2 regions of the Rummeliibacillus sp. BSL5 genome follow, and region 1 is predicted to be linked to the other one. Evidence: a T-box and tRNA genes for the amino acid it is inferred to sense, from the RefSeq annotation. Region 1 holds a T-box; the other holds one or more tRNA genes.
What was found. A T-box is a leader RNA that pairs with one kind of tRNA and senses whether it is charged. The one in region 1 lies ahead of alaS (alanine--tRNA ligase), so its partner is inferred to be a tRNA-Ala.
Positions count from the first base shown of each region.

Region 2: it encodes a tRNA-Ala, which carries the amino acid that the T-box ahead of alaS (alanine--tRNA ligase) is inferred to sense. The anticodon was not compared.

Region 1 covers NZ_JAVGCV010000001.1:1,056,719-1,062,743, reverse strand. Annotated here, with positions in the region: gene mnmA (tRNA 2-thiouridine(34) synthase MnmA) at 1-647, shown strand, start outside; gene RCJ93_RS05470 (tetratricopeptide repeat protein) at 661-1,320, shown strand; gene recD2 (SF1B family DNA helicase RecD2) at 1,341-3,797, shown strand; T-box leader at 3,865-4,070, shown strand; gene alaS (alanine--tRNA ligase) at 4,114-6,025, shown strand, end outside.
Region 2 covers NZ_JAVGCV010000001.1:336,723-342,747, reverse strand. Annotated here, with positions in the region: gene RCJ93_RS01725 (transglutaminase domain-containing protein) at 1-385, opposite strand, end outside; gene trhA (PAQR family membrane homeostasis protein TrhA) at 785-1,426, opposite strand; gene RCJ93_RS01715 (ZIP family metal transporter) at 1,524-2,249, opposite strand; gene RCJ93_RS01710 (CHY zinc finger protein) at 2,358-2,672, shown strand; tRNA gene RCJ93_RS01705 (tRNA-Ala) at 2,916-2,986, opposite strand; gene RCJ93_RS01700 (cation:proton antiporter) at 3,146-4,285, opposite strand; gene RCJ93_RS01695 (hypothetical protein) at 4,416-6,025, opposite strand, start outside.

The sequences.
Region 1 (6,025 bases):
ACCAGCTTTCACAAGAACAACTTTCAAGAGTTATGTTCCCGATTGGTGAACTTGAAAAACCACGCGTTAGAGAAATCGCTGAAGAAGCAGGCCTTGCAACGGCTAAGAAAAAAGATTCAACTGGTATTTGCTTTATTGGAGAACGAAACTTTAAAGAATTCCTAGGTCAATATTTACCTGCACAACCTGGTAATATGGAAACATTCGATGGCACTGTAATAGGCAAGCATGACGGCCTTATGTATTATACAATCGGCCAACGTCACGGCCTTGGGATTGGTGGAGACGGCGATCCTTGGTTTGTTCTGGGGAAAGATTTAAAACGCAACGTATTATTAGTGGGACAAGGCTTCCACAATGATAAGCTTTATTCCACAAGCTTAAAAGCTGTAAAAACAGGCTTCACGACGCATCGTGATATGCCGAAAACATTCCAAGCGACCGCTAAATTCCGCTATCGCCAACAAGATGTGCCGGTGACAGTTGAAATCACTGGTGATGATGAATGGTACGTAACATTCAACGAACCAACACGTGCTATCACTCCTGGCCAATCTGTTGTACTTTATGATGGTGATGAATGTTTAGGTGGCGCTACAATAGACGAAGTATTTAAAGACAGTAAAAAACTAACGTATGTAGGGTAATAGAGGTGAAAAAATGGATTTAAATGAGATAGGTATTAAAGCCATCCAAGAAAAACGGTATGAAGATGCCGCAAAAGCCTTTACAGAAGCTATAGAAGAGAATCCAAATGAAACAATTGGCTATATTAACTTTGGGAATTTGCTCGCATCGCTTGATGATATCGAGCGAGCAGAGCGATTTTTCCAAAAAGCTATTTCATTGGATGAATCTGCGGCAACTGCTTATTATGGCCTTGCAAACCTTTACTATAATTCAGAACGTTATACAGAAGCAGCAAAACTTTATGAACGTTCTATCCGCCATGGTATTAAAGGAGCAGACGCTTATTTTATGCTTGGCAAAAGCTTTGAACATATCGACGAGCCGAAACTCGGATTGCCTTATATGCAAAGAGCTGCAGAACTAGCACCGGAAGATTTACAGATCAGGCTTTCTTATGGCATTATGTTAGCTACTTTGGAGCTTTTTAATGAGGCAGAAAAAGAACTGAAGTATGTAATCGATACAGATTGGAACAATGCCGATGCCCATTATAATCTGGGTGTCCTGTATGCTGTTTCTACCGATAAAATAGAAGATGCACAGTATCATTTAAAGCAAGCTTTTACTTTGCAGCCAGAGTTTGATCAAGCACGTTACATTCATGACATGCTTGCGATGAAAAAAGATTAAAAAGAAAGGTGGTGGCAGCGTTGGCTGAAAATCTATCTTTATTTTCCGATGAACCACTTTTTATTGTCGGCCGGCCTGTCGTCACAATATTTCATAATGCACAAAACTTATTCTCAATTATTAAATTGAAAATCCAAGAAACAAATACGGATTATAAAGAAAAAGAGATTATTGTCGCAGGCTATTTTCCTGCTGTCTCAGAAGAAGCGTTATACCGTTATACAGGGCAGCTGAAACAGCATCCTAAATATGGGCTGCAGTTTCAAGCTGCCACTTTTGAAAAAGAGATTCCAGCAACTGAAACAGGTGTCGTGCAATATTTATCTAGCGATTTATTTCCGGGGATAGGCCACCGTACAGCTGAAACGATTGTTCAACAGCTAGGTGCAGATGCTATTAAAACCATCATTGAAAATCCTGATGTGTTGGATGACGTTCCACGCTTAACAGAAGATAAAAAACAAACACTGCGCTCTGTACTTGAGCAAAATTTAGGGCTTGACCGCATTATGATTCAATTGAACGAATGGGGATTTGGTGCTCAAATTGCTGTGAAGATTTATCAAATGTATGAAGGTGAGACACTACAAGTACTACAAAAAAATCCGTACCGCCTCATTGAAGATATTGAGGGGATCGGTTTTCAGCGAGCGGATGAACTGGGCGCTAGGCTACAAATCACCGGCAACCATCCCGACCGCATCAAGGCCTCTATACTTCACTTGTTAAACACTGCCTCGTTATCAGAAGGGCATGTTTTTTTAGATGCAAGAGAAATTTTGCCTGCTTCCAAGGCGATGCTTGAATCGAGTCAGTCATGCACGATTGAATACGATGATATTTCCCAAGCAATAATTGAACTAGGCGAGAATGGTAAAGTATGCGGTGAAGAAACAAGAGTTTATTTGCCGTCTCTTTATTATTCTGAAATAGGAATTGCTTCGAAGATTACAGAGCTAGCTCAAAAAAATGAAGAGCAATCATCTTTTCCTTCTTCTGAGATAAGAAAAGTAATCGGTGAAGCAGAAGAGCGCTTTGGTGTTACATATGCTGATACACAAGTAAAGGCAATTGAAACGGCTATTAATTCAGCTGTAATGATTTTAACGGGGGGCCCCGGAACGGGGAAAACAACAGTTGTCAGGGGAATAGTGGATGTCTATGCAGAACTTCATGGGCTCTCGCTAAACCCTAAAGATTATGCAGAGAAAGAAGAGGCCTTTCCAATCGTTCTAGCGGCTCCTACAGGTAGAGCTGCCAAGCGCTTAAGCGAATCAACGGAACTGCCTGCAATGACTATTCATCGCTTGTTAGGTTTCACGGGTCAAGAAAAGGAAGAAGATGTGGAGCGAGAAGTAATGGGGCGGCTTATTATAGTCGATGAAATGTCAATGGTTGATACATGGCTCGCACATCAACTTTTGAGGGCATTGAATGATGACTGCCAAGTAATATTTGTAGGCGACCAAGACCAACTTCCGCCGGTAGGTCCAGGACAGGTTTTAAAGGATCTGCTTGCCTCAAAAGCCATTCCAACAGTGGAGTTAACAGATGTTTATAGGCAATCAGAAGGGTCATCAATAATTCAGTTGGCACATGAAATGAAACGTGGTACTGTCCCTCAAGACTTGATGGTGAAAACAAGTGACCGTTCATTTATACGTGCAACCCAAGATCAAATTGCAGACGTTGTAGGGCAAGTGGTCAAGAGTGCTATTAATAAAGGTTTTTCTATTCATGACGTCCAAGTGCTCGCACCAATGTATCGTGGCAATGCGGGCATTGATGCAATGAACAAAATGCTACAAGAATTACTAAACCCTAAAAAATCCCAAAAGACAAAAGAGATTGCTTTTGGTGATACGATTTACCGGATTGGCGATAAAGTGCTACAACTTGTTAATCAGCCAAATAACAATGTGTTTAATGGCGATATGGGTGAAGTCATTTCAATTGTGAAGGCAAAAGAAACGATTGAAAAAACGGATTTAATGGTTGTATCGTTTGATGGCATTGAAGTAACGTATCAAAAAAGTGATCTAAATCAGGTAACGCTTGCGTATTGCTGCTCCATTCACAAATCCCAAGGAAGCGAGTTTCCGATGGTTATAATGCCAATAGTCCGAGGTTATTCCAAAATGCTTCGGAAAAATTTGCTATATACAGGTATTACAAGGGCTAAAAATTTTCTTATTCTATGTGGCGAGCCAGACACATTTGTGTATGGTTTTCAAAAAACAGATGATATGAAACGCCATACCTCACTTGTAGAGCGTTTATCATTGGATGAGACAACTGAAATCAAATCGCTAGAAGAAAAGAATGATACCAAAACGGAATCAACTGAGAAAGAAGCAATACAATCAGTAGAGGACAAGATACCTGTTGCTTTAACGCTAGATAATTATTCAGGCATTCATCCAATGATTGGAATGGCGGGCATTAGCCCTTATGATTTTATGAATAATGAGAATTGACAGAAGTAAAAGCATTTCTTAAAATAAGTAAGAGTTATCCTATTTAAACAAGATTGATCTCTAATACTGCAATACGTTGAAGGAAAAAAGTACTTGTTGGTCCGTGTACAGAAAGAGGTTCCTAGGCTGTGAGAACCTTCACTACCCAATTTGGAAAAGCTATTCCTGAGTGTAGCCAAAAACTACCGTGTGCCGCGTTAAGGTAATTAAGTGATAATAGCAAAAGCTATTATAATTAGGGTGGTACCGCGAATAGAAACCTTCGTCCCTGTTACAGTGGATGGGGGTTTTTTTATATATAAAAGGAGGAAAATTAATGAAAACATCAGCAGAAATTCGTCGCAAGTTTATCGAATTCTTCGAAGAGAAAAAACACAAACAAGAACCTAGTATGCCGCTTGTGCCAATCAATGACGCGTCATTACTATGGATCAATTCCGGAGTAGCAACGTTGAAAAAATATTTTGATGGCTCAGTGATCCCCGAAAATCCATGTATTACAAATGCACAAAAAGCAATACGTACGAATGATATTGAGAATGTCGGCAAAACAGCTCGCCACCATACATTCTTTGAAATGCTTGGGAACTTCTCTATTGGTGATTACTTTAAAAAAGAAGCTATCCACTATGCGTGGGAGTTCTTAACAGATCCAAAATGGATGGGCTTTGAAGGTGAAAAATTGTCCATTACCATACATCCGGAAGATAATGAGGCCTATACGATTTGGAAAGACGAAGTTGGTATTCCAGAAGAACGCCTAATTCGTTTGGAAGGGAACTTCTGGGATATTGGAGAAGGTCCTAGTGGCCCTAACTCAGAAATTTTCTACGATCGCGGAGAGAAATACGGCAACGACCTAAAAGATCCAGAATTATATCCGGGCGGTGAAAATGAGCGCTATCTAGAAATATGGAATCTTGTTTTTTCTCAATTTAATCATAATCCAGATGGCACATATACACCTCTGCCAAAACAAAACATTGATACAGGTATGGGCCTAGAACGTATGGCTTCAGTTGTTCAAGATGTGCCAACTAACTTTGATACAGATTTGTTTATGCCAATTATCGAGAAAATTGAAGAATTTGCAAATCGTAAATACAAACGCCCAAATGAAATCGATTTAAATGAAATCTTTGGCAGCGAGGAAGATATAAACACGCCATTCAAGGTCATTGCAGACCACATCCGGACAGTGGCATTTGCAATTGGTGATGGAGCATTACCTTCAAATGAAGGTCGTGGTTATGTGCTTCGCCGTTTACTTCGCCGTGCCGTACGATATGCAAAACAAATAGGTATCGAAAAACCATTCATGTACCAACTTGTACCAACAGTTGGTGAGATCATGGCTGACTTCTATCCAGAAGTGAAAGAAAAAGCGGAATTTATCGCTCGCGTTATTAAGAACGAAGAAGAAAGATTCCATGAGACATTACATGACGGCCTTTCTATCTTCAATGAAGTGGTAGAAGCCCAAAAAGCGAACGGACAAACAAGCATTCCTGGAGTAGATGCATTCCGTTTATATGATACCTACGGCTTCCCAGTCGAATTGACAGAGGAATATGCAGAAGAAGTAGGCATGACAGTGGATGTTGAAGGTTTCGAAGCGGAAATGGAAGTTCAACGTGAACGTGCTCGTAATGCGCGTCAAGATGTCGATTCTATGCATGTTCAATCAGAAGTACTTGCAAACCTAACAGAGGCAAGCACATTTGTGGGTTATGAAACTCTTGAGACAAACACAACAATTGCGGCAATGGTAGTAAATGGACAAATCGAAAAAACAGCTTCAGAGGGTGATGAAGCACTAATTATTCTTGCTGAAACACCTTTCTATGCTGAAATGGGTGGGCAAATCGCTGACCATGGTTCAATTAGCAACGATTCATTCAAAGCATTTGTAAAAGATGTACAAAAAGCGCCAAATGGCCAAGCATTGCACACAGTTATTGTTGAATCTGGCGAAATGCATGTAGGTGAAGATGTATTTGCACAAGTTGATCGCACAGAACGTAACTTGACTGTGAAGAACCATACAGCAACACATCTATTGCAACGCGCACTAAAAGATGTGTTAGGCGATCATGTAAGCCAAGCTGGTTCATATGTAGGACCAGACCGCCTTCGTTTTGACTTCTCACACTTTGGTGCTGTTACTAAAGAAGAGTTAGAAAAAATAGAGCAGATCGTTAACGAAAAAATCTGGGATGACATCGCAG
Region 2 (6,025 bases), 720 kb from region 1:
TTACTTTGTGGTGTATCTTTTTCTCTTGATCTGCAGTAGTTAAATAGAATGTTTTTATTTCGATTTTAGTAAAGCCCATATTGGAAGATATATAGTAAGAGTAACCATCTAAATTGCCAAAACCATAATTGCCGACAGAACTTATTTCTTTGAAGACGCTTTTCAGCTGTTGTTCTGCTTCTTTAGCCTTATAGATGGGGTATTTTGTTTGAATGGTGAACTCTGGTTTTACTTCATTCAAGTTTTTTAAGATTTCGTGCTTTAATTGCTGCTGTGACTCAACTTTCGGCGTACCACCTGATGCATATACATTTAAATGGATATAATAAATGGCAGCACCTAAAAAAATGAAGATTCCAAGCAATACGGCAAGAAATTTCTTCATATGCTTTCCTTCTTTCAATATTATAATCTATCAAAAACATATCATTTTAAGTGAATCTATATATTAACTATAATACAAAATCACTAAATTGAAAGAAGCATATTTTGCCACTCTATCCAACGTATTGTTTATGTTATGCAGTATCTTGATATTTGCCACAAGAAAAGATACTGAGACAAGAGTATTTTAGGTATTAAAAAAACCGGCAAATGTGAAATCAATTTCACATTTGCCGGTTTTCTTTTAATAATTTTTCTCTTGAATGTAGTCATAATGAAAAACTTACATAAAATTACGATCATCTGTGTTCCGTTCCATTTATAATGATTATATAAAGTTCAATTATTCAACATTGGAAGGAGCTATTTTTTATGTTCCAGCCTTTTGCGCTTTTGAAATTTATAAATAATCAATAATACACCAATACATCGATGCACTACCTGCTAAGACAAACAAATGCCAAATTGCATGGTTGTAGGGAATTTTATTATTTTGGTAAAAATAAGCACCGACTGTATAAAAAATGCCACCTGCTAGCAAAATCAAAAATCCTGTCCATGTAATATGAGCAACTAATGGGTTAATAGCAATAACTACAAGCCATCCCATACTTATATAGAATAATAAGGATAGCTTTTTGTAGCGATAGATGAAGAAACATTTACAGACAATTCCAATACATGTCAGAATCCATTCAATCAAGCAAATGGTTATGCCTAGCTTGCCCCCAACCCCAATTAGTGCGATTGGCGTATATGTACCTGCTATGAAAAGATAAATAGAAAAGTGATCTAATTTTGAAAAAATATGCTTATATTTCTTGAATCCGTGAAATAAAGTGGAAGACAGATAAAGAATCATCATTGTTAATCCAAATACTATAAAGCTTGCCATATATATTGATGATGAAACAAGATTCGCTTTGTGCATTAACAAAAATAAAGCGGGAATGGAAAGCAAAAATCCTACACCATGTGTGATGACATTCCAAAACTCCTCGTTATGATTATCGTGTTCTGCCATATTTATTGATTCGCTCATAACTTTTCCCCCCTTTTGTTGTTGCTTGTATAATTATTATGAGAGTTCTTAGGTATTTTTCCAACTGCCCAATGTCACTCATCGACTATTACAATTATCATATTGGTGGAAAAAAGAAAAGAAAACTTGCCATGACAAACATACCCAAAATAAGATATTTCAAAACATATAAAAATGAAGTGCGTCCTGCTGCTTCCATTATAATTTCCTTCCAAACTACGCTTATAATCATTCCTATAGAGAAACTAAGAAGAATAGCCCAAAAAATTGGATAGGACGCTCCAATGACACTCCCTAGAATTGCTCCAAGTCCTACTGGAAATGATACTGCTAGCAGAATGAATATGTGTCTTTTAAATGATATCTTTGCAAGCGATAAAGGAATAAATATTGCCAGCCCTTCAGGAATATTATGTAAAATTATAGGAAACAGTAATGAACTACTCATTCCAGTTGTTTCGCCGAATCCTAATGACAAACCTAGAGGTAGATTGTGAATTGCTATACTTAAGGCTAAAATAGCTCCTGCCCTACCATGTTGCTCCCTTTGAAAATTCATTGATTCCATCTCACCGTGCATGAATCCATGCAATACGCTAAACGCAATAATTCCCCAAAGTACACCTATGCCAAATATCATCACACCACTTAACTGTAAGCTTTCTGGAATGATTTCGATAATAAGCAGCCCCAGTAGAATACCTGCACAAATGCCATTAATAGCAGCCGCTTTTCGTATTGTTCCTTTAAAAAGAGTTGCAAGTATACCTCCAACACCAAGGCCGCTGGCAGTTGCCAAAAAACCAATAATGCCTATCCCCATCTATCCACCTCCACATTCTGTTAAATATATGGATGTAAACTTCATTTTATTCAAGTTGTTGGAAAGGGATATGTTACAATTGTAGAAAAACTTGAAGGAGATTGTAAATTGCGAGTCTTAGGAAATGTTATTGATCAAGAAACAAGGTGTACTCACTATCATACAGTTCTCGATGTCATTGCTATCAAATTTGCTTGCTGCGGTGAATATTATCCTTGTTATAAATGCCATGATGAAAACGCCAATCATCCAATTCAAAAATGGACCAAAGAAATGTTTGATGTACAAGCCATATTATGTGGGGTTTGTAAAACTGAGCTCACTATTCATCAGTATATGAATTCAAATCACTGCCCCTCTTGCAATGCAAAGTTTAATGACGGCTGTGTAAATCATTACCCGATTTATTTTGATATGGATTGATAATTTTTAAAATTTAATTGACCCGTTTCTACTATAAAAACCGACGTATATGTGACATTAAATATATTTTGGTTTAATTTTTTATTATCATCTTTTCTCCTTTGCATTTGTGTACTTAACGCTGTTTGAACATTGGCTTTTAATTGATTTATCCAAAAACCTAAAAAACACCCCACAATTCAAATTACTGAATTGATGGAGTGTGTTGGTTAAAAAATCGACCTAAAAACAACGTAATTTTAATGGAGATAAGGGGAATCGAACCCCTGATTCCACAATGCCATTGTGGCGTATTCCCGCTATACTATATCCCCGAGAAAATATTTGGAGTTTGCTAATGCCCCGTTTTTATAGATTTATTATATATTATTCTCTGTGTTTCAAACAAGAGAATATTATCTTGTTATTAGTTAGAAATAATCTTAAGTCTATAGACAAAACGCCCAATCATATGATTGAGCGTTTTTTGTATTCTAATTTTCTTGTCTCTTCCCAAATATTCCTTTAAGGAGTGGTGGTGTAGCTAATGTTGTAATAACGACAACAATAATCATTGGCGTATAATACTCTGTTGGCAATAGTTTTGAATCTAGTCCCATTGCTGCAATAATTAATGCTACCTCCCCACGAGATATCATACCTGCTCCGATACCCATTGATGATCGCATAGAAAAGCCTGACATTTTTGCGCCAAGACCCGACCCGATGAATTTCGAAAGAAGCGCAATCAATGAAAATACAACGATAAGCCATATTTGATTTCCGATACCTGCAAAACTAACGGATAAGCCAATGCTTACGAAGAAAAATGGTACAAATAAGCCATTTGCAATCGGCTCAACCTTTTCCTCAATTTCCTCTTTAAATTTGGTCTGAGATATGGCAATCCCCGCGAAAAACGATCCAATAATCGCTGCAATGCCTAGAGAATCTGCGAAATAGGCAAAGCCAAAGCAAATAATTAACGCACCACTAAGCAATGGCACTGTTACTTTTAATTTTGAAAACAGTCTCAAAAACGCAGGTACAACCCAGATTGATACTAAAATAATGATAGCAAAGAAGATGACTTTTTTACCTATCAACCAAGTAATGCTAACATCAGAGTCCCCAAAGAAACTCATTGCTACTGCCAGCATGACGACGACAATAATATCATCTAAAACTGCCGCACCTAGCAAAGTAGAACCTTCTTTACTATTTAACCAACCAAGTTCTTTTAATGTTTGGACCGAAATGCTGACAGAAGTAGCGGATAAAAGCAATCCTATAAATATAGCTTGCGCTGTTGATAAGCCATAATAAATGGATCCTGCATATCCCAATAAAATAGGAACAATGATACCACCTACTGCAACTAGTAACGCCGCCTTTTTATTTCGATTTAAATCTGATAAATTTGTTTCAAGTCCCGCCAAAAACATAAGGAGGATAACACCGATTTCACTGAATTGTTTCACAATATCCGTATCGTCAATCCATCCTAATAAAGCAGGTCCAATAACAATACCAATAATAATCTTCCCTAATACAGATGGCTGCCCTAGCCTAACACTCAAATGGCCGGCCAATTTAGTCGCTAGTAATACAAGCACAATTTGTAAAATAAACATATTTTCCCTCCTTGAAAATAAAAAAACACATGGCGGTGCCAGATTGACTGACTCCACCATGTGTTACATTTAAATATTAATTTATACATCTAGTATACTATACTCCATGCCATCTGTAAAAGAATTAGTCTTATTTTACAAGCTGTATACCTTTGATTGCACTTTCCACTTTTACAGCGTCATGCTGGACGATGAAAACCTTGCTATACTTTTCATAGTACCTGTCATCATGTGCTTTAGGTGACAGGATAATAAGCTTGCGCTCTAGTTCTCTAGCATACAATTCAAAAACTTTTTCTTTTCGGTTTTCATCTAATGCACTATCAAATTCATCTAGTATTATATAACCTGGTGTTGTATCTAAATGTTGCAATAAGGTGAGTGCAAATAGGAGTGAGCTTAATGATTCTTCCCCGCCCGATACACCCTTTCCATATTTTCCATTTCTCGCTTTTACACTCACATCTTCTAACCTTCTGCCATGTCCTGCTTTATGCGCCTTTACATATAATTTAAATATAGCTCGTCCCCGTTTGTCTTCATATCGTTCCCACATGATTTGGCTTTTGAAGTTAAATAGGCTCATATAGGTTTGGAATTTCTTGTTCAAAGCTTCAACAAGTACATGGACCTTTGTATCCAACTTATCTTCTTTATCTACTAACAAAAGCCTTTTTTCTTCTACTAATTCTTCCATCAAAGCGGCATCATATTGTTTTTTCTCGTACTCTTCTTTCCGTTTTTTATAGTTTTCTTCGGCTTGTGGATCAACTTCTCCCTTACGTGCATTTTCAAAGGCAACTCGCGCTTTTTCATTTTCCGAGAGCAGTATTGGCATCGACTGGCTAGTATCAATTTGCTTCTGCATTGCTACTTTGTATAAATCAGGAATTAGGTGTTTTAGCTCCTGCAGAAGAATTTCGTAGCGGGTAATTTCCGCTTGATTAGCTTCTATTTTTTCTTCTAAATGTGTTCTATCCTTCTCCACATTAGTCATTTCCCGTTTATTGTCATCTATATCAAACCCTAAATCTCTTATATTGCGGTTAAAATCTCTTGTAAAGTCATGCAATGATTGCACTTTAACATAATACTCTTCTTTACTTGCTCTAATAAGATGTAATTTGTCTAGTATGTCTCTTTCTTCTTGTTCTAGGTTGGTTAATTGTTGCTGTTCTTCTTTTAATTCACCAATCCGCGAATAAATATCAAGTTGTTGCTCTAGAAATTGCATACGGTGCACTACAAATGCGAACTCTTGCTGTAGCTGTATTATTTTCTCTTGTACATCCTCTGATTGATTTTGCTGTTCTTCCAGCTGCTTGTTTATTTCTGCAATAAGCTTTATCTTATCGTTTCGTTGGTCTAGCTCTAAATTGAATGCTTCTGCTTTTTTTACATCTTTTAATACACTTTGCAAGTCACCAATTTCTTTTTCATATTTGGCTAAATAGACATTGATGTCCAATTTTTTTTGTTGATTTTGTTCGAATTTTTTTTGTAGTAAAATCAATCTTTCTTCTGAGGATCTCGGACTAAGAATGAATGTATCCTTTTCCTGTCTCCCTCTGACGCCTCGTACATCTTCAATGCCATTTATCTTCAAGAGAGGGGTGGTTTGTAAAAATTGATCCACCCAAAAAAGTACTTTTGATGCTAAAATCACTTCTTGCTCTTTGAGTCCCTTTTTTATTTTTAATTTTATTGTCGGCAAACTGTCTATAAACTTAGTTGGTATAA